Regions from separate parts of the Micromonospora sp. DT53 genome, predicted to be linked through region 3. Evidence: riboswitches for the same ligand, from Rfam matches in the RefSeq annotation. Region 3 holds a riboswitch; each other region holds the start of a gene.
The links. Region 3 has a riboswitch for S-adenosylmethionine ahead of thrC (threonine synthase). Riboswitches for the same ligand answer to the same signal wherever they lie in the genome.
Positions count from the first base shown of each region.

Region 1 (6,171 bases), on a different contig from region 3:
GCTGCATCGGGTGCTCCGTGCCCTCTCCGAACGTCGCCCGGTGGGTCGCTAGGCCTTGTAGATCTCGTTGAGGTCCAGTGAGACGATCTCGTCGGCCCGGTCGTACTCGTCGGCGATGCGACGCAGGGCCTTGCCAACCTGTTCGAACTCGGTCACCGCTCCATTCAGAACGGCGACCATGAAGGCATGGAAGTCGTTGTACGCCAGCGAGTGGATGAGGACGTTCGCGTCACCGATGAAGAAGGCCGAGGGGTCCAGATGAAGTTGCTCCGCGGCTACCTTGACGGCAGCGACCTGGTCCGACAGCGTCAGCCACTTGACTCCCTCATCACGTAGCGAGTCGGTGATGACATTCAGTTCATCCATCTCACTACCTCACGATCCGGTCGGCCCGGAGCTGGTCAGCGCGAACGCGCGGAAAAGGGAACGGGCTTCCAACTGCAGCTCACCCGCGTCTGCCCGGGCGATCCGCCCGACGTCACCGGTGATGCCGGTGATGCCGCCTCCGCGGATGTGCAGCGTCAGGCAGCCGTCGGGGCTCGACATGCTCGAGTCGCCCTCCACTCTGGACCGGTGAGTCGCCGCATCAAGCTCTGCGTCGAGGTCGGACAGCGTTCGCCAGGTGTCGCGCAGCCAGGTGTGCTCGTCGACGTCCCGTTCGGGGCCGCTGTCGAGCGGCTCCTGATCCGGAGCCGCGGGACCTTTCTCCTCCGCCTGCAGGTGAAGGAGCGCCGCCAGTTCGAGGGCGGCCTGCACGGCGGCGGCGTACGCCTCGAAGAGCGCATCGGCGAACCCACCAGGGCCGAGCCGGCTGCGCCAGTCGCGAACGATCGTGACAGCTGAGACCTGTCGCTGGGTGTCGACCACCACGCGGACGGACCCGGTCTGGTCCGCCCCGGAGCACTCCTCGGGTCGCAGCTCACGTCCCGTCTCGCGCAGCGCACGACCGGCCTGCTCCCGCAAGGCGGAATCGTCGCCAAGGAAGTCCAGGCTCGCCAGTCTCAGGCGTTCATGCCTGCGGCCTTGCTGCATTCGCCCCCCGGCTTCCTGCTCGGTCAACGCTTTCCGTGATGCGCCCGCCACGGCGAGGTAGGACCACGGTACGTGAATGACCATGATCCGTGGGACCCCGGACGCTGGGCTGGTCATGGTGGATACTCTTGCCGCTCTTCCCGGCCGCTGCTGAGGTGGCCGGGATCGCCGCATCCGACGGCGAATGCAGCTACGGGAGGAGAGGGCGGTCGTGGCATCTCCAGTTCAAGACCACCGCGTGCACGTCGCGCAGAAGTGGGGCTTCGGGATGGCCCCCGTCAAGCCCGAGGTCCAGCAGAGACGACGGCAGTCGGTGGCGGCCGTGCTGAGCTACCTGCAGAACGACCCGGCTGAGCCCACCACGGCACTGCTGGAGGCACTGTCGGAAGTCAAGGGGCTCTACACGCGCTGTCACAGGCAGGACCAGTGGGACTGGTTCACCGTGTGGCAGCAACTGGGCCGCCCTGGACGTAAGCGCTGCCGACAAGCTGGTGACGCGCTCGGTCGGTTACGCACCGCGATCAGGGATGGCGACGATGCCACAGCTGCCAAGCAGCTCACGCTGCTGACTGACGCGGACGCGCAGGTCCATCTGGCCGGACTCGTCGGGGAACAGCCGCGTGAACCGCGAGGAGCTGGCTACATCTACGTGCTGTCGACTCGCGAGCAGCCTCGGATGCTCAAGGTCGGCTACACCGAGCGGACCGTCGAGGAGCGGGTGAGGGAGATCAATCGGGCGACAGGCGTGGTCATCCCGTTCGGCGTGCGGGCTCTGTGGGTGGTCGCGGATGCTCCGTCGGTGGAGGCCGAGGTGCACGATCGATTGGCGCCCTACCGGGTACGCAAGGACCGCGAGTTCTTCGACCTCGACTTCCGCGACGCGTCCGCCCTCATCCAGGGCTACATCGACGGTCTCCGACGCGAGGACTGACGTGGTCGCCGTCGTCAGCGCACCGTCGATGGCTGATGGTCAACGAGCGGTGAACAGGAATTGGGTCTGGGCCTGCCGGAGGCTGCTGAGGTCGTCCGGCACGGGCAGGACGCCGTAGCGGTCGAAGGCGTCGACGCTTGCTCCGAGCGAGGGCGGCGACTGCCGCTGCCACTCGGCCAGCCGCACGCTCGACACAATCGGGCGTAGTGGCTCGGCGAGCCGGGCGAACTCCAGCTGCTGCCACTCGCGCAACTCGTGGCACCGTCGCGCGGAGGCCACCAGCGAGACAGCGACCTCGGTGGTCGTGGCCGTTTGCGGCTGGGCCACGTCGCCGTTCATGAGGGAGTGCCGGCCCAGCGGCAGCGCGGCGCGGTGGCCGTACCGTTCGCCGACGACCTGCGAGACGAGTCGGCAGGTCTCGCAGGCCAGCCACGACCACCGGGTTCGGGTGGTCACCGTGGCCCGGACGCACAACACACACAGGTCGAGGTCGCCGGGGATGTCCTGGTCCTGCCACTGCTGCTCCCACTCCGGCGTACGGGGCTGGCAGCGGCACCGCTGCTCGCGCGGGGCACCGCCGCGCAGGTGCCCGCAGGTCAGGCAGACCGCGAAAGCTGCCAGGTCCAGCTCTTCGAATGACACGGTGAACTCGCTCTCCGGTGCCATGAGGCACCCGCTCTTGCCGTACCGCAGCTTGCGGTCGGCCTGGTCTTCCCCCGGAGGCACCGTGCGCGGGTGGCGCGGTTGCCGGGTCAGCAAGCCGGGAGGCTTGACGCTGACCACTCTTGACGCCCAGGAAGCATAGAGATCACCGATGTCGAGAGCAACCTCCAGGCAACACACGGAAAGGCCGGAGTAGATGGCGGTCGGCGGTGGCGGAATTTTCCCCAGGCGGTGTCACGCCGTGCGGTAGTGACCGCTGAGCCGACCGAGCTTCATGGCCAGGTGCAGGCACAGCCGTTCGTTGCCGTCCTTGAGGTCGGTCCCGGCGAGCTGTTCCACACGTTGCAGCCGGTAGTAGAGGGTCGTGCGGTGCAGTCGGAGCTTCTCGGCGGTGGCGTGCGCGTTGCCGGCCAGGTCGAGGTAGGCCTCCAGGGTCTCCAGCAGCACCTGGTGAGCGTCGTCGCGCAGCAGCCGCTCCAGCCCGGGATGGACGCCCGCGACGTCGAGGTGCTGACTGTCCAGCTGGGACAGCACCCGGTAGATGCCCAGACGGGCCCAGGAGACCACCCGGCCCAGCGCGGGCAGTTGCGTGCCGACGCGGGCGGCCTGCGCGGCCTCCTGGTAGGACTCGACCGCGGTGGACAGCCCGGCGCGGGGCTGGCCGATGCCGGTCACGGTCCGGTCCACCGAGGTCAGACCCCGCGTCGCGGTTGCCAGCGCCTCGGTGAGGTGCCCGGCGGAGGCTTCCGGCGAGGGGCGACCAGCGATCCGGTCGCCGCAGACCAGCAGCACCCCGTGGTCGTGCCAGACGTGGTGCAGCGTCTCCCGTACTCCGATCCACCGGCGGGTGGTGACCAGGGCCTGTTCCAGGGCGATCCGGGCCACCTCGTCGGGCTGCCGCCCGGCGGCCGGTACGAGCTGGGCGACGAGCGCGACGGTCGACCCGTCGGCGACCACCACGCCCTCCTCCAGCAGCGCCCGCGCCGCGTGCTCGCGCGCCTGCCGGCTCTCCACCAGGAGGGTGCGGGTGGCTTCGGTCTCCCGCTGTGCGGCGAGCTCACCGAGCAGGTTCTCCCGGTACAGGGCCAGCGACAGGTCGGTGAAGGGGCCGGTGGCGGTGGCGATGTCGGAGTCGGTCATCGAGCCGTCCGCGTCGATGAACCAGACGAACCCGAGCAGCAGGTCGTCGTGCCGGATCGGCACGCACACCCTCGCCAGCAGGTCCAGCTCGGCGCACGCGGGGGTGCGGACCGGCGTGTGCGCCGTGAGCACGCCCATGCCTCGGAACCAGGCGATCACCTCCGGCGTCGTCTGCCGCCGCAGGATCGACGTCCGGCGGACGTCGTCCATCGGGCCGTCGTGCTCGCTGTAGGCGACCACCCGCTGTCGCCGGTCCTCGATGAGGGCGGGTCGCCCCACCCGGGCGGCGACGGCGTCGACGATTCGCTGGAGCTCACCGTGCATCTAACTCCGTTACCTCTCAGTGCGCTCTGGTGAGCGCACGACCGCCAGTCCTTACCCTCCGGTGCGGGTGGGGCATCGCGCAAGGTCCACTGTCGAAGTCACGACAAAAAGACGGGCGGCCACGCGACGGTTTCGGCATCTGTCCGAAGACCGGGAGCGACAGGCGTTCCTAGGGTTCCGGTACGGACCGCACCAGCGGCGCCGCGCACGGCGCGCATGGGCTGACGGGTGGTGCCGGTGGGGAGGGGATTTCCGAGTGGGAGCTGGTAGGCCCTGGCGGGGCGTGTTGGTCGCCATCGCCACGCCGTTTCGGGCCGACCTGTCGGTCGACTTCGACAGGCTCCAGGAACACGTCGGTTGGCTCGCCGCCGAGGGGTGTCACGGGGTCGCGCCGTGCGCGTCGATGGGGGAGTATCGGGCCCTCTCCGACGACGAGCGAGCGGCCGTGGTCAAGGCGACGGTGGAGGCCGCGCCGTCCGGCTGCGCAGTGCTGCCCGGTGTCGGCGGCTACGGCAGCAGGCAGGCCCGCCGCTGGGCGGAGCAGGCCGCCGAGGCCGGCGCCCACGGCGTGCTCGCGCGGCCACCCGACGGGCCAGCCGCCCGCGCCGCCGACGTGGTCGCCCACTACCGGGAGGTGGCGGCGGTCGGCCTGCCGGTGGTCGCCCACAACGAACCGTCCGACACCCGGTTGGATCTCACGCCGGACCTGTTGGCGACCGTCGCCGAGATCGACGGGATCGTCGCGGTCAAGGAGGTCACCGGCGACGTGCGCAGGTTGCATCGCCTGCGGGACCTCTGCCCGCACGTCGACGTGCTGGTCGGTGCCGACGACGTGGTGCTCGAACTGGTGCTGTGCGGCGCCACGGGATGGGTAGCTACCCTCCCCAACGCGCTGCCCCGCCAGGCCGTGCGCCTGTACGAGCTGTGCGTCGCCCGCGACCTCGGCCGGGCGCTGCCGCTCTACGCCGAGTTGCACCCGATCCTCGGCTGGGCCTCCCGCCCGGACGCCGTGCAGGCCGTCAAGCTCGCCATGGAGTGCGCCGGGCGGTTCGGCGGGCAGTGCCGTCCACCGCGCGGACCCCTGTCCGGGCCCACCGCCGACCAGGTGCGCCGGGACGTGCTGCGGGCCCTCGCGGCAACGACCGAACCAGCTTCCGAGGCCGGCCCCGGCTGATCCGCCGTTGGCCCTGGTCCTTCAGGTGTCGGAAGTCGCCGGCCCACCTGCCGACATCTGCACGGTGACCGGCACCGGCCCGCCCTCCTAGATTCGCTGCGCGGCCTGCTGACAGGTGTTCCGCGATAACCCCCACCGGGACGCCAGCGCCGCGTTTTCCTCCGACGAGAGGTGGTTCCGTGCACCGTGCTACCCCCCACCGAACCCGGCTGAGGCGGGCCGTGCTGGCCGCCGCCGTGGTGACCACGCTCGTGGCGACCGGGGCGGCGCAGGCCGCCGCGGCCCCGGCCAACCCGGCCGGCGGCACCGCGCCGTTCCAGGTACTCGACCCGCAGGCCTGGCAGAACCCGGACACGATGACCTGGAACGACTACAAGGCCGTGCCCGGCAAGAACTGGGCCGACCCGAGCGTGTCCGGCTCGGCCCGCAACTTCAAGATCGCCCTGGTGGCGCTCGACTATCCCGACGAGACGTTCGCGGTCTCCCAGCGCGCCCGCTCGACGGTGTTCGGCAACCCCCAGTCCGTCGCGACGAACATCCCCCGGGCGGACGTGCCGAAGTTCTACCAGGACTTCCTGAACACCCCGAACACCCCGAACACCCTCAACAAGGGTCACACCCTGCACGAGTACTGGATGCAGGACTCCAACGGCCGCTACGGCGTCGACCTCACCGGGTTCGGGCCGTACCAGATGCCGGCCAAGTCCTACCAGTACGGGTTGGACAACGGGTTCAACCCGGGCGCCTGCCCGAGCGGGGACGTGTGCGGCAAGAACATCCGCACCGACGGCCTGGGCGCCTGGCGGGCGGCCGTGGGCGAGGAGGTCGCCAACCAGTACGAGTTGGTGTTCATCCTCAGCGCCGGGCAGGACGAGTCGTCGACCTGGCAGGAGTTCGGGCAGATGAT
Region 1 is NZ_JBNCKM010000007.1:146,844-153,014, forward strand. Features, by position in the region: gene ACLQ3B_RS22555 (hypothetical protein) at 1-7, opposite strand, end outside; gene ACLQ3B_RS22560 (hypothetical protein) at 49-366, opposite strand; gene ACLQ3B_RS22565 (hypothetical protein) at 376-1,149, opposite strand; gene ACLQ3B_RS22570 (GIY-YIG nuclease family protein) at 1,244-1,963, shown strand; gene ACLQ3B_RS22575 (hypothetical protein) at 2,003-2,605, opposite strand; SAM riboswitch class IV at 2,634-2,754, opposite strand; gene ACLQ3B_RS22580 (PucR family transcriptional regulator) at 2,861-4,090, opposite strand; gene ACLQ3B_RS22585 (dihydrodipicolinate synthase family protein) at 4,347-5,264, shown strand; gene ACLQ3B_RS22590 (M6 family metalloprotease domain-containing protein) at 5,444-6,171, shown strand, end outside.
Region 1: it holds a riboswitch for S-adenosylmethionine, as region 3 does, so the genes downstream of both, ACLQ3B_RS22575 (hypothetical protein) here and thrC (threonine synthase) in region 3, are expected to answer to the same signal.

Region 2 (6,171 bases), on a different contig from region 3:
GGGTGGTCGCCGGTCTGCTGGTGGGCGCCGCCGTGGTGGTGATCCGCAAACGGCTCGACGACCCGCTGCGCGAGGGCGCGCTCAGCGTGCTGACACCGTTCGGCGCCTTCCTGCTCGCCGACTCGGTGCACGCCAGCGGTGTGCTGGCGGTGGTGGTCGCCGGCCTGGTGCTCGCCTACGCCGGCCCACGGGTGATCCGCGCCCGGTCCCGGGTGCTGGCGTACGCGTTCTGGGACCTGTCCACGTTCCTGATCAACGGCGGATTGTTCGTCCTGCTCGGCACGCAGATTCCCCGCGCGGTCCGGGGTATCACCAGCACCTCGCCCGGGCGTGCTCTGGTGATCGTGCTGGTGGTCACCCTTGTCGTGATCGGCACCCGCCTGCTCTTCGTCTACCTGACCGCGCAGTCGGCGCGGGTGCGGAGCCGGCGGGTGGTGGACCCGAGCCAGGGGCCGTCCGCCTGGCGGGTGGGGACGGTCGCGGGCTGGTCCGGCTTCCGGGGCGCCGTGTCGCTCGCCGCCGCGCTGGCTGTCCCGGCGATAACCGTCGACGGCCGTCCGGTGGTCGAACGCGACCTGATCATCTTCGTCACCGCGCTGGTGATCGTGCTGATCATGCTTCTGCAGGGCACCACCCTGCCACTTGTGGTGCGCTGGGCCGGGCTGACCGGCGACCCGGAACGCGTCGACGAGGCCCGCAACGCCCGGCGGCGGGCCACCGAGGTCGGTCTGGCCGCTCTTCCCCAGGTCGCCGCCGAGGTCGGTGCCCAGGACGACTCGGTGCGTCGGTTGCGGGCCGAGTACCAACGGCATCTGACGGACCTCGACGAGGGCGGCGGGAACACCGCGGAGGAGCGTCGGCTGGAACGGCGACTGCGCCTCGGCGTCCTCGCTCACAAGAGGCGGGAGGTCACCCGACTGCGCGACAACCGGGAGATCGACGACCTGGTGCTGCAGGAACTCCAGGCCGCGCTGGACAACGAGGAGATCCGGCTGCTGGGGCGCGGGCCCAACGAGTGATCGCCGGTGGTCGTCCGGCCCGCGCCGGCTCAGAGCACCTGGTTTCGGAGCACCTGGTCTCAGAGCACCTGGTCGAGGAACCGGCGAAGCCGCGGATGCTCGGCCCGCTCGAAGATCGCCTCGGGTGGGCCGGCCTCCAGCACCACGCCCCGGTCCATGAAGGCGACGGTGTCGGCGACCTGCCGGGCGAAGCCCATCTCGTGGGTCACCACCACCATGGTCATCCCGGCGGCGGACAGGTCGGCCATCACCCCGAGGACACCCTTGACCAGCTCCGGGTCGAGCGCCGAGGTCGCCTCGTCGAAGAGCATCACCTCGGGCCGCAGCGCCAACGCGCGGGCGATGGCCACCCGCTGCTGCTGACCACCGGAGAGCTGCGCAGGCCGGGAGTTCGCCTTGCCGGCCAGCCCCACCTGTTCCAACTGGGCCCGGGCGACAGCCTCCGCCTCGTCCGCCCCGAGCTTGCGCAGCCGGCGCAGCGCCAGCGTGATGTTGCGCAGCACGCTCATGTGCGGGAAGAGGTTGAACTGTTGGAACACCATGCCCACCCGCTGCCGCAGCGCGTCCGGGTCGTCGCCCAGCACGCTGCGCCCGTCCAGCAGCACGTCGCCCCGGTCCGGTTCGATGAGCCGGTTGATGGTGCGCAGCAGGGTGGACTTGCCCGACCCGGACGGGCCGATGACGCAGGCCGTCGCCCCACGCGGCACCGAGAGGTCGACGCCGCGCAGTACCCGGTTCGGTCCGAAGGCGAGGTGCACGTCGCGTACGTCGAGGCTGACCGAGGTCGTCGTGGCGGTGGTCATCGCCGATCTCCTTCCGTCGCGTACGACACGGTGTCGTCGTCCTCCTCGGTCGACGCGGTGGCCGGCCGACCGTTGCGCAGCCGCCTGTCGATCCAGTTGACGACGTGCGTCAGCGGAACTGTCAACGCCAGGTAGCAGAGCCCCGCCAGCAGCAGCGCCGACTCGTTGCCGGTGGTGGCCGCGTAGTCCTGCCCGATCCGGAACAGCTCCCGTTGACTCGCCACCAGGCCGAGGAAGTAGACCAGGCTGGAGTCCTTGATCAGCGCGATGAGCTGGTTGACCCAGGCCGGCAGCACTCGCCGGATGCCCTGCGGGATGATCACCAGCCGCATCGCGTCGGCCCAGGAGAAGCCGAGTGCCCGGGCGCCCTCCAACTGGGCTGCCTCCACCGACTGGATGCCCGAGCGGAAGATCTCCCCGATGTACGCGGCGGCGATGAGCGACAGCGCCAGGATGCCCAACGGGTAGGGATCCGGCCCCCAGACCTGCATGCCCAGCGGGGCCAGCCCGACACCGATCAGCAGGATCGTCGCCGCGGCCGGCAGCCCCCGGAACACGTCGGTGTAGACCCGTGCCGGCCAGCGCAACCAGCGGCTGCGGGAGATCCCGGCGACGGCCAGCAGCAGGCCCAGCACCGAGCCGAGCAGGGCGGCGGAGACCGCCAGGATCAGCGTGTTGGGCAACCCGACGGTCAGCATCTCGGGCAGCGCCTCGCGCATGGCGTCCCAGTCGAAGAAGGTCTCCCACAGGGTGCTCAACGGATCCATCGGTTGCCCCTCCTACCGCCCCGCTCGCTCGTCACCGGCTCAGGACGCGGCCGACGCGGACGCCGACGGCGTGACCGACGCGGACGGTGCGGCCGACGCGGACGGGGCTGGCACGGTGCCGCTGCCGGGCTTGAAGTCCGCCGGGATCGGCCGGCCCGGGTAGTACTGCGCCTGCAACCGGCTCCAGGTGCCATCGGCGATGACCTCGTCGAGGGCCTTGTTCAGCGCCTCGCGCAGCTTGTCGCCGCCCTTGGCCACGGCGTACGCCGTCGGTGCCGGGCTGAGCTGCTTGGCCGCCACGGTGATCTTGCCGTTGCTGTCGGTGGCCGACTTCTCGCCGATCTCCGCCGGGGCGATCCAGGCGTCGGCGGTGCCCGCCTTGAGCTGGTTGATCGCGCCGTTGTAGTCCGGCACCCGCACCGGGTTGAGCTGCTTGCCGGTGGCGTAGTCGTCCTGGACGGTGCCCTGCACCACCACGACCCGCTTGCCGGTGAGCTGGTCGAAGCTGGTGATCGAGGAGCCGGCCGGGACGTCCAGACCGAAGTAGCCGAAGTCGTAGCCGTTGCCGAAGTCGACTGTCTTCTTGCGTGCCTCGGTGATGGTGATCGACGAGCTGCCGACGTCGAACTTGCGGTTGTTGACCTGGCTGAGCAGCGCGGAGAAGTCGGTGCCGACGAACTCGACAGTGAGGCCGAGCTTGCCGGCCACCGCGGTCAGCAGGTCGTTGTCGAAGCCTGTGAACTTCCCGTCCTTGAGGTACACGTTCGGCGGGGCGTCGGTAAGCGTGCCGGCGCGCAGCACGCCCGGCTGCGCCAGACCGTACGGGTTGGCGGTGGCGTCGGACGAGCTGTCGTCGCCGCAGGCGGTGAGGGCGGTGGCGGCCAGGATCGTGGCCGCGCCCAGGGCGGCGGCACGGGTCAGGGCAGGAAGGAATCGCACGGGTGTCTCCGAAGGGTGGTGTCTCGGCGCGCACGGGCGTGCGCCACCGACGGCGCGCCCGCTGGGCGTACCGGTGGGAAGGAGCTCGGGAAGGGGTGTGCTAGAGCGTGGTGCCGCGACGACAGGCGGCGCTGCACATTCGCATCATGTCCACGTGCCGTCGCCGGGTGAGGGCGGGCACGGGTCGACCGGTGCGGGAAGCCGCGACGTCGGTCGGTGGTGTGGTGCGGAGGTTGCGCATGGTTCTCCCAGGTCTGTGCTGACCTGGGTGCCAGGCCACGCTTGCACCGACGTCGTGCCGGTGCCTGGTCTTCACCCGGGGCACCCCACCGCGGAGGAGGGTTGCCGGCCAGCGAGCCGGGGCTTCGCGCTGGCGCTCATGACCTGGGCCGAGGCTAGCAGCAGGAGCGGGTGGGTCGTCCAGTCGTTATGACCACGCTCACCGTGCGCCACCGGCTGCCCGTTCGTGCGTCAACCGGCGTGCACGTGCGGTCGACGGTGCGGGTCGGGCTCCTGGCGGCGCAGGATCTCCCGGGTCACCGAGGCGATGGCGCCCTGTCCGAACGCCAGGTAGCGCAGGAAGTTGCGGGTCGGACCGCCCTCGGACCACTCGAAGTAGATGTGCGGGCGTCGCCGGCTGCGGTCGCGGATCTCGAGCAGCAGGGCGGCGAGCGCGGTGGGCACCGACGAGCTGGCCAGGCTGAGCACCGGAAAGCGGCGGTCGACCACGCTGCCGTGGACCAGCAGTTCGGTCTCGAAGTCGGACGGGTCGGTGACCTTGACCTCGACGAAGATGACGTCGCCGTCGTCGGGGAAGTCGTTGTCCGCCATGGTCTGGGCCAACTTGGCGCGGTACTCCGCCTCGTCCCGCCGGTCGGGTTCGTGGGCGATGAGGCGGATCCGCCGCCCGGCCCGTTCGTCGATCATCCGGGCCGCGACCTCGTCCAGCTCGACGTGGTCGACGCGCAGCTCGTAGGCGCGCATCAGTCGGGACAGCACCGACACCAGGATGATCGCGCCGATGAAACAGGCCGCGATCTTGACACCGTCCGGGCGTTCCACCACGTTCGCCAGCGTGGTGTAGACGAAGATCACCGCGATGACTCCGAACGCGATGGTGCGGCCACGCTGACGGCGCCGCAGCGCCGCGAGCGTCACCGCCGTCGCCGCCGAGGTGATCAACACCAGGACCCCTGTGGCGTACGCGCCGCCCTGCGCGTCCACGCTGGCCTCGAAGACGATCGTGATCAGGAACGCCACGGCGGTGAAGACCAGCACCAGCGGCCGGACGGCTCGCGCCCAGGTCGGCGCCATGCCGTAGCGCGGCAGGTAGCGCGGCACGAGATTGAGCAGACCGGCCATCGCCGATGCCCCCGCGAACCAGAGGATCCCGATGGTGGACAGGTCGTAGATGGTGCCGAACACCTCGCCGAGGTGGGCGTGCGCCAGGTAGGCCAGCGCCCGCCCGTTCGCCGGCCCGCCCGGCTGGAAGGCCTCCGGCGGGATGAGCACGGTGGTCGTCACGCTGCTGGTGATCAGGAAGACGCTCATGATCGCCGCCGCGGTGGTGAGCAGCCGGCGCGCGCCACGGATCCGGCCCAGCGGTCGTGCCTCCGAGTCCTGCGGGTCACCCCGCACGCTCGGCATGACCGCCACCCCGGTCTCGAAGCCGGACAGGCCCAACGCCAGCTTCGGAAAGACCAGCAGCGACAGCCCGACCACCAGCAACGGATCGCCGTGCCCGGTGGTCAGCATGGTGGTCCAGTCGCCGACCGCGCTCGGATGAGTCGCCACCCGCCACAACGCGTCGGCCACCACCACCGCGTTCAGCGTCAGATAGACCGCGACCAGGACGACGGCGATCCCGATGGCCTCGGTGAACCCCTTGAGGAACACCACGCCGAGCAGCGACACGAGCAGCAGCGTGACCAGCACCTCGTGCCCCTTGAGCGCGCTCGGCCAGAACGGGTTCTCGTCGATGTGCGCCGTCGCGTCGGCGGCCGAGAGGGTGATGGTGATGATGAAGTCGGTGGCCGCGAAGCCGAGCAGCACCAGCACCAACAACTTGCCCGGCCAGTAGCTCAGCAGGCGTACCAGCATCGCGATGGAGCCCTCACCGTGCGGGCTCTCCACCGCCACCCGCCGGTAGACCGGCAGCGCCCCCAGCAGGGTCACCAGCACCAGCACCAGGGTCGCCACCGGGGAGAGCGCCCCGGCGGCCAGCGCCGCGATACCCGGCTGGTAACCCAGTGTGGAGAAGTAGTCGACACCGGTCAGGCACATCACCTTCCACCACGGGTGGTGCCGGTGCTCCGGCGGGCGCCCGTGCGGCCCCGGGTGCTGCACGGCCTGGTCCGAGCCGGCGTCGAGCAGCCACCTCCGCAACCGGCCGGCGCGTCTGTCGACCTCCACCGGCGCGTCCCCCGTCATCCCGCCCACGGTCACCGTGAGTATCCGCCCGCCGGGCCCTTCCCGTCCGCCGGTGCGCGGAACCCAGCCGACGTCCCGGCGGGTTTCGGGCCCAGGACAGGGGGGAAGCAGCGCCCCGGGCTGGACCGGACGGCACCGGGGGAGGGGACAGGGCATGGTCGGCGGCCGTCGCTTCCGCCCGGGTGGTGGCTTCGGCCGCCAACTCGACGAGTA
Region 2 is NZ_JBNCKM010000011.1:152,400-158,570, forward strand. Features, by position in the region: gene ACLQ3B_RS29155 (Na+/H+ antiporter) at 1-1,019, shown strand, start outside; gene ACLQ3B_RS29160 (amino acid ABC transporter ATP-binding protein) at 1,079-1,822, opposite strand; gene ACLQ3B_RS29165 (amino acid ABC transporter permease) at 1,819-2,589, opposite strand; gene ACLQ3B_RS29170 (ABC transporter substrate-binding protein) at 2,629-3,528, opposite strand; SAM riboswitch class IV at 3,802-3,913, opposite strand; gene ACLQ3B_RS29175 (amino acid transporter) at 4,000-5,958, opposite strand; gene corA (magnesium/cobalt transporter CorA) at 6,113-6,171, shown strand, end outside.
Region 2: it holds a riboswitch for S-adenosylmethionine, as region 3 does, so the genes downstream of both, ACLQ3B_RS29170 (ABC transporter substrate-binding protein) here and thrC (threonine synthase) in region 3, are expected to answer to the same signal.

Region 3 (6,171 bases):
CCTGTCCAGCATCCTCGACCAGATCACCGCCCTGGGCGCGCTGCGGGACTTCCTGCCCACCCACTTCAGCACCGCCTGGCTGGGTCTGCTGTCCACTCCGGTGCAGACCGACGACGTGGTGCGGGGCTGCATCTCGGCGATCAGCTACGCGACGCTGTTCTGGGGTCTGGCGTTCTGGCGCTTCACCCGCAAGGACATCACGTCGTAGCGGGTTGGCTCACAGCACGCTGTCGGGTGGGCTCACCGACGACGGCACCGCGCTCGGTGTCGGCGGCGGGGCCGGCCGGGTCGGCACCGGCGTGGACGGGTCGGCCTTCTTCCAGGCGCTGACGCCGATCCGGCCGGTGTTGCCAAGGTCGATCGGCCCGTCCGGGTCGACCTCTTCGGCCGGCTGCCCGGCAGCGGGCGCCACCGTCAGGAACTCACCGTTGGTGGCCACCACTGTCGAGTCGGTGACCAGGTTGCGCCAGAGCACCACAGCGGTGGCCCGCTCCCCGGTGGCGAGGGTGACCGGTCGGGGTGGTTGGTCGAAGCCCGAGGTGATCTCCTTCGCGCCGTTGACCACCCGCAGCAGGACCGGCTCGCGCGCCTCGTCGAACACGTGCAGCACCGGATACCCGTTGAGCTGGTAGGGGTGGTCAGCACAGTTGACCAACTCCAGGCCGAGGGCGCGCAGGCCCATGGCGGCGTCTCCGCCGGTCGACCGGATCCGAACGCCGCTGGCCGGGCACTCGACGCTCCCCGACGGACTTGCGGCGGTGGTGGGCGCGGTACGTGGTCGCGGGCCGTCCTGGCCGCGATGGTCGCCAGGCAGACACGCGCCGAGAGTGAGCGCCGCCGTGAACGCGGTGACAGTCGCGGACGCCGTGCTGCCCCGTCGCCGCGCCGCCGTCCCCCGAGAGATCATCCGTCGATCCTCGCCCACAAGGAAACCACCCGTCGCCCCACCCCCACCCCGGCCTCGCCCGCGCCGATCTTGCAGTTTCGGTCGCCGGGACGCACGGCAGGCCCACCCCGTCGATCATGGAGTTGTGGTGCCTGTTTTGGTGCCGAGCGGGCGCTTTGTCACCCACCACAACTCCTTGATCGACGGGGTTGTGTGGGGGTCAGGTTGGCGGGTGTTGGGTTAGGACCGCGTCTAGGAGGCCGGGGTAGAGCTTGTCCAGCTCGTCTCGGCGGAGCCGGACCAGGCGGCTGGTGCCGGCGGCCCTGGTCCGGGTCAGGCCCGCCTCGCGCAGCACCTTCAGGTGGTGGCTCCGGGTCGCCTTGGAGACGCCGAAGTCGAAGCTGCCGCAGGCGGACTCGCCGCCCTCGGCGAGCGCCCGGACGATCTGTAGCCGCACGTCGTCGGCGAGTGCGGCCAACACGTTGGTGACCGGTACGGCGGTCAGGTCGGGCTCGTGCGGCTCCATGTGACCAGTGTAACCCTTGTTCGACAATCATCGAACAACACCCTATGGTCGGTGTCGTTGGTTCGATGATACTCGAACATTGGAGTTACCAATGCGATCCCGCGCCACCGCATACCCACTGATCGCCGTGCTCGGCTGGGGCGTGATGTTCCCGATCCTGGCCAGCGCGCTCAACCGGGTCGACCCGCTCAACCTGACCACCGCGCGCTACCTGCTGGCCGCCGCCGTCCTGGTCGCCATCCTGTTGCTGCGCGAGGGGGCCGGCGCGCTGCGGCACGGCGGCCGGGCGATGGAGGTGGTGGTGCTCGGGGTGGTCGGCTTCGCGGGCTTCAACCTGCTCACCAACCTGGCGCTCGAACACGCCGCCCCGCAGCAGATCTCACTCTTCGTGGCCACCACTCCGGTGATCACCCAGCTCGTCCGCTGGGCGCGCGACGGCGTACGCCCGAAGCCGCTCCTGCTGGCCCTCTCCCTGGTGGCGCTCCTCGGCGTCGGCCTGGTGATCACGCGCGGGAGTCTGGCCGGACTCGGCCAGTTCGGCCTCGGCGGGCTGATGATGATCGGCGCGGTACTCGGCTGGGGCATCTACACCCACGGCGCCAGCCGGTTCGGTGAATGGTCGCCGCTGCGCTTCACCACCCTGACCGCGCTCGCCGGCACGGCCGCCATGCTCGTCCTGAGCATCGGCGCCGACGCCGTCGGCTGGCAGCACGCGCCGGCCGCCGCCGACCTCGTGGCGGTCACCCCGCAGCTGGCGTACGCCGTGCTGGTGGGCGCCGTGATCGCGGTCCTGGCCTGGAACACAGGCGTGCAACGACTCGGCGCCGCCAACGCCGCGCTGTTCATGAACCTGGTCCCGGTGACCACCTTCGCGGTGCAGATCGCCCGCGGCTACCGCCCGGAGCCGGTGGAACTGGTCGGGGCCGCCATCACGATCGCCGCCCTGATCGCCGCGAACCTCGCAGCCCGTCCCCGGACCACGTCGCTGCCCCAGGCGAGCGCGGTCACGGACCCGATCGCGGTGACCGACCCCATGGCCGTGAGTGCTCGCTGACCCACTCCCTGGGATCAGCGGTAGCAGCGGTCGACAGCGTTGTCCTAGACTCGACGGCACAACTGAATACCTCATCCAGAGGGGCTGAGGGATACGGCCCGACGACGCCCCGGCAACCACCCCGCGCGCTCACCGCTGAGCGACCCGCGGGGCAGGTGCCAATTCCGTCCCCGCCGCACCGTGCGATGCGGGGAAAGATGAGAGGACTCTCGACATGACGTCGACGCTCGTCACCTCCGGCATTGACACCTCTGCCAGCCCCGCCCGCGCCCTGGTCTGCCGTGCCTGTTCGGCCCGCTACCCGCTCGCCGCCCAGCACGCCTGTTACGAGTGTTTCGGCCCGCTGGAAGTCGACTACGACACCGCAGCGCTGGCCACCGTGACCCGCGAGCAGATCGAGGCCGGCCCGAACAACATCTGGCGGTACGCCGCCCTGCTCCCCGCCGGTCAGGACCCGGCCAGCCGGGTCACCCTCGACCCGGGGCTGACCCCGCTGGTGGCGGCCCCGCACCTCGCCACCGAGCTGGGCATCACCGCGCCGCTCTGGGTCAAGGACGACAGCGCCAACCCCACCCACTCGTTCAAGGACCGGGTCGTCTCGGTGGCGCTCACCGCCGCCAAGGCGCTCGGCTTCACCCGGTTCGCCTGCGCGTCGACAGGCAACCTGGCCAACTCGGTGGCCGCCCACGCCGCCCGCGCGGGCGTGCCCTCGGTGGTCTTCATCCCCAGCGACCTGGAGCAGGGCAAGGTCATCACCACCGCCGTCTACGGCGGCGAGCTGGTCGCCATCGACGGCTCGTACGACGACGTCAACCGGCTCTGCGGCGAGCTGGTGGAGACCGACGAATTCGAGGACACCGCGTTCGTCAACGTGAACGTCCGGCCGTACTACGCGGAGGGCTCCAAGACCCTCGGCTACGAGGTCGCCGAGCAGCTCGGCTGGCGGATCCCGGCGCAGGTGGTCATTCCGATGGCCAGCGGCGAGCTGCTCACCAAGATTGACAAGGCGTTCTCCGAGCTGGTCGAGATCGGCCTGGTCGAGGCGCCGGCCGGCGGCTGGAAGGTCTTCGGTGCGCAGTCGGCCGGCTGCAACCCGATCGCCACCGCCCTGCACGCCGAGACCGACACGATCATCCCGGTCAAGCCGACAGGCATCGCCAAGTCGCTAAACATCGGCGACCCGGCGGCCGGCCTCTACGCCCTGGAGGCGGTCCGCCGCACCGGCGGTTGGATGGAGTACGCCGACGACGACGAGATCCGTGCGGGCATCCGCGATCTGGCGCGTACCACAGGTGTCTTCGCTGAAACCGCAGGTGGGGTGACGGTGGCCGTGCTGCGCAAGCTTGTCGAGTCCGGTCGGCTCGACCCGACGGCCGAGACCGTCGTGTTCAACACCGGAGAGGGTCTGAAGACCATCGACGCGGTGGCCGGCGAGGTCGGGCCGACCCATCACATCAAGCCCTCGCTGCGCGCCGCCCGCGACGCCGGTCTCCTCGGCTGACCCGGGGCCGAGTGGATCAGTCGGTAACTGGGTTTTCGCTGTGAGTGTGGAAAACCCGCCGCTACGGACTTGACGGCAGGAACCGGACGGCGCAAGATGCTCCGTGCGGGAGGGCATTTCGCCGAAGACTTTTGAAGTTCTTGCGACCCAACGCCGGAGGCGTTGTGCGAGTGTCCCTCCCGACCACGTCCGATCGGGCCAGCGATTAATTCGCTGGCCCGATCGCTTTTCCCGGGTGCAGGCTCAGCGGCATGAGCATCACGATCGCGTCGTTCGACGGCGCCGACCACACTTCGGTCGACGAGGCGTACCGGATCGGGGCGGCGGTCAACGACGCCGATCTGCCGGATCTGCCGCCCTTCTGCCGGCGGCGGTTCGACGCGCTGTTCCACACGCCGATGCCCGGCACCCGGTCGCTCTGGGCGCTGGCCCGACTGGACGGCGTGCCGGCCGGCTACCTTCAGCTGGGCCTACCGCAGCTCGACAACACCGACAACGCCAGCGCCGAGCTGAAGGTGCATCCCGAGCTGCGGCGCCGGGGCATCGGCCGGGCACTGCACGAGTACGGAGTGCGCCTGCTGCGCGAGCACGGCCGCAAGCGGGTCGTGGCACTCACCGTCTCCGCGCTGCCCGACGGGCCGGCCCGAAGCGTGGCGGGTGACGCGTTCGCCGCCTCGACCGGTGCGCAGGCCGCGTTGGTCGAGGTGCGTCGCCGGCTCGACGTCGACAAGATCGACCGGGTCGCCCTCCGGGCGGCACTCGCCGAGGCCCGGCCCCGAGCCGAGGGCTACCTGTCGGTCTGCTGGCGGGGTGCCACCCCGCAGGAGTATCTGACGGACATCGCCTACCTGGACGGCCGACTGATGATGGACGCGCCCCTGGGCGACGTGCAGTGGGAGCCGGAGCAGGTGGACGCCGAGCGCATCCGTGGAACCGAGCGGGCCTTGGAGGCCAAGGGCCGGCGGCGATACCACCTCGGGATGCGACACGAGGCATCCGGCCGGCTGGTCGCCTGGACGCTGCTGGAGGTGGGCGCCTCCGCCGACTGGCACGCGTTCCAGCAGATCACCATCGTCGACCCGGCCCACCGTGGGCACCGGCTCGGCCTCATCGCCAAGGCGGAGAACCTGCACCACCTGCTGACCCACGAGCCGGCGGTACGGAGCATCGACACCATCAACGCCGCCAGCAACAGCTACATGGTGGCGATCAACGAGCAGCTCGGCTTCCGCTCGGTGGACTCCTGGACCGACTGGCAGCTCACCCTCTGACAGGTATCGGCGCTACTGCTCACGGTGGGTCCTCAGGCATGATTGCGGGCATGACGGAGACCCCGCATCCCCTGTACGACAGGCACGCCGACACCCTCAACCGTGCGCTGACCGCGATCACGGAGCGGGGCTACTGGTCCGCCTACCCCGAATCCCCCAGCCCTCGGGTCTACGGCGAGACCGCCGCCGCCGACGGTAAGGCCGCCTTCGAGGCGTACCTCGGTGGTGACTTTCCGCTCGACCAACCCGGCGCGGGCGCGCGGGTCGCCACCGAGACGAGCCCGTTCGGGGTGGAGTTGGCGGTGCGGTACCCGCACGCCGGCCCCGGCGAGCTTGTCGACGCCGCCTCCGCCGCGCTGCCGGCGTGGCGCGACGCCGGCCCGCAGGCCCGGGTGGGCGTCTGCCTGGAGATCCTCGACCGGCTGCACAAGCACATCTTCGAGCTGGCCAACGCGGTGCAGTTCACCAGCGGGCAGGCGTTCGTGATGGCCTTCCAGGCCGGCGGCGCACACGCGTTGGACCGGGCGTTGGAAGCGCTGGCGTACGCGTACGCCGAGATGACCCGGCACCCGGGCACGGCGGGCTGGGAGAAGGCCGCCGGCAAGGGCGACCCGCTGCGGATGACCAAGACGTTCCACGTGGTGCCGCGTGGGGTGGCGCTGGTGATCGGCTGCAACACCTTCCCGACCTGGAACTCGTACCCCGGGCTGTTCGCCTCGCTGGTCACCGGCAACCCGGTGATCGTCAAGCCGCACCCGCGCGCGGTGCTGCCGCTGGCCATCACCGTGAAGTACGCCCGGGAGGTGCTCGCCGAGGCCGGGTTCGACAGGAACCTGATCATGCTGGCGGCCGAGGCGCCCGGTGAGAAACTCGCCAGCGACCTGGCCCTGCACCGCTCCATCCGGATCGTCGACTTCACCGGCTCCACCGAGT
Region 3 is NZ_JBNCKM010000004.1:270,637-276,807, forward strand. Features, by position in the region: gene ACLQ3B_RS15440 (ABC transporter permease) at 1-208, shown strand, start outside; gene ACLQ3B_RS15445 (DUF4232 domain-containing protein) at 218-907, opposite strand; gene ACLQ3B_RS15450 (ArsR/SmtB family transcription factor) at 1,107-1,412, opposite strand; gene ACLQ3B_RS15455 (DMT family transporter) at 1,504-2,466, shown strand; SAM riboswitch class I at 2,535-2,670, shown strand; gene thrC (threonine synthase) at 2,681-3,967, shown strand; gene ACLQ3B_RS15465 (GNAT family N-acetyltransferase) at 4,219-5,238, shown strand; gene paaN (phenylacetic acid degradation protein PaaN) at 5,289-6,171, shown strand, end outside.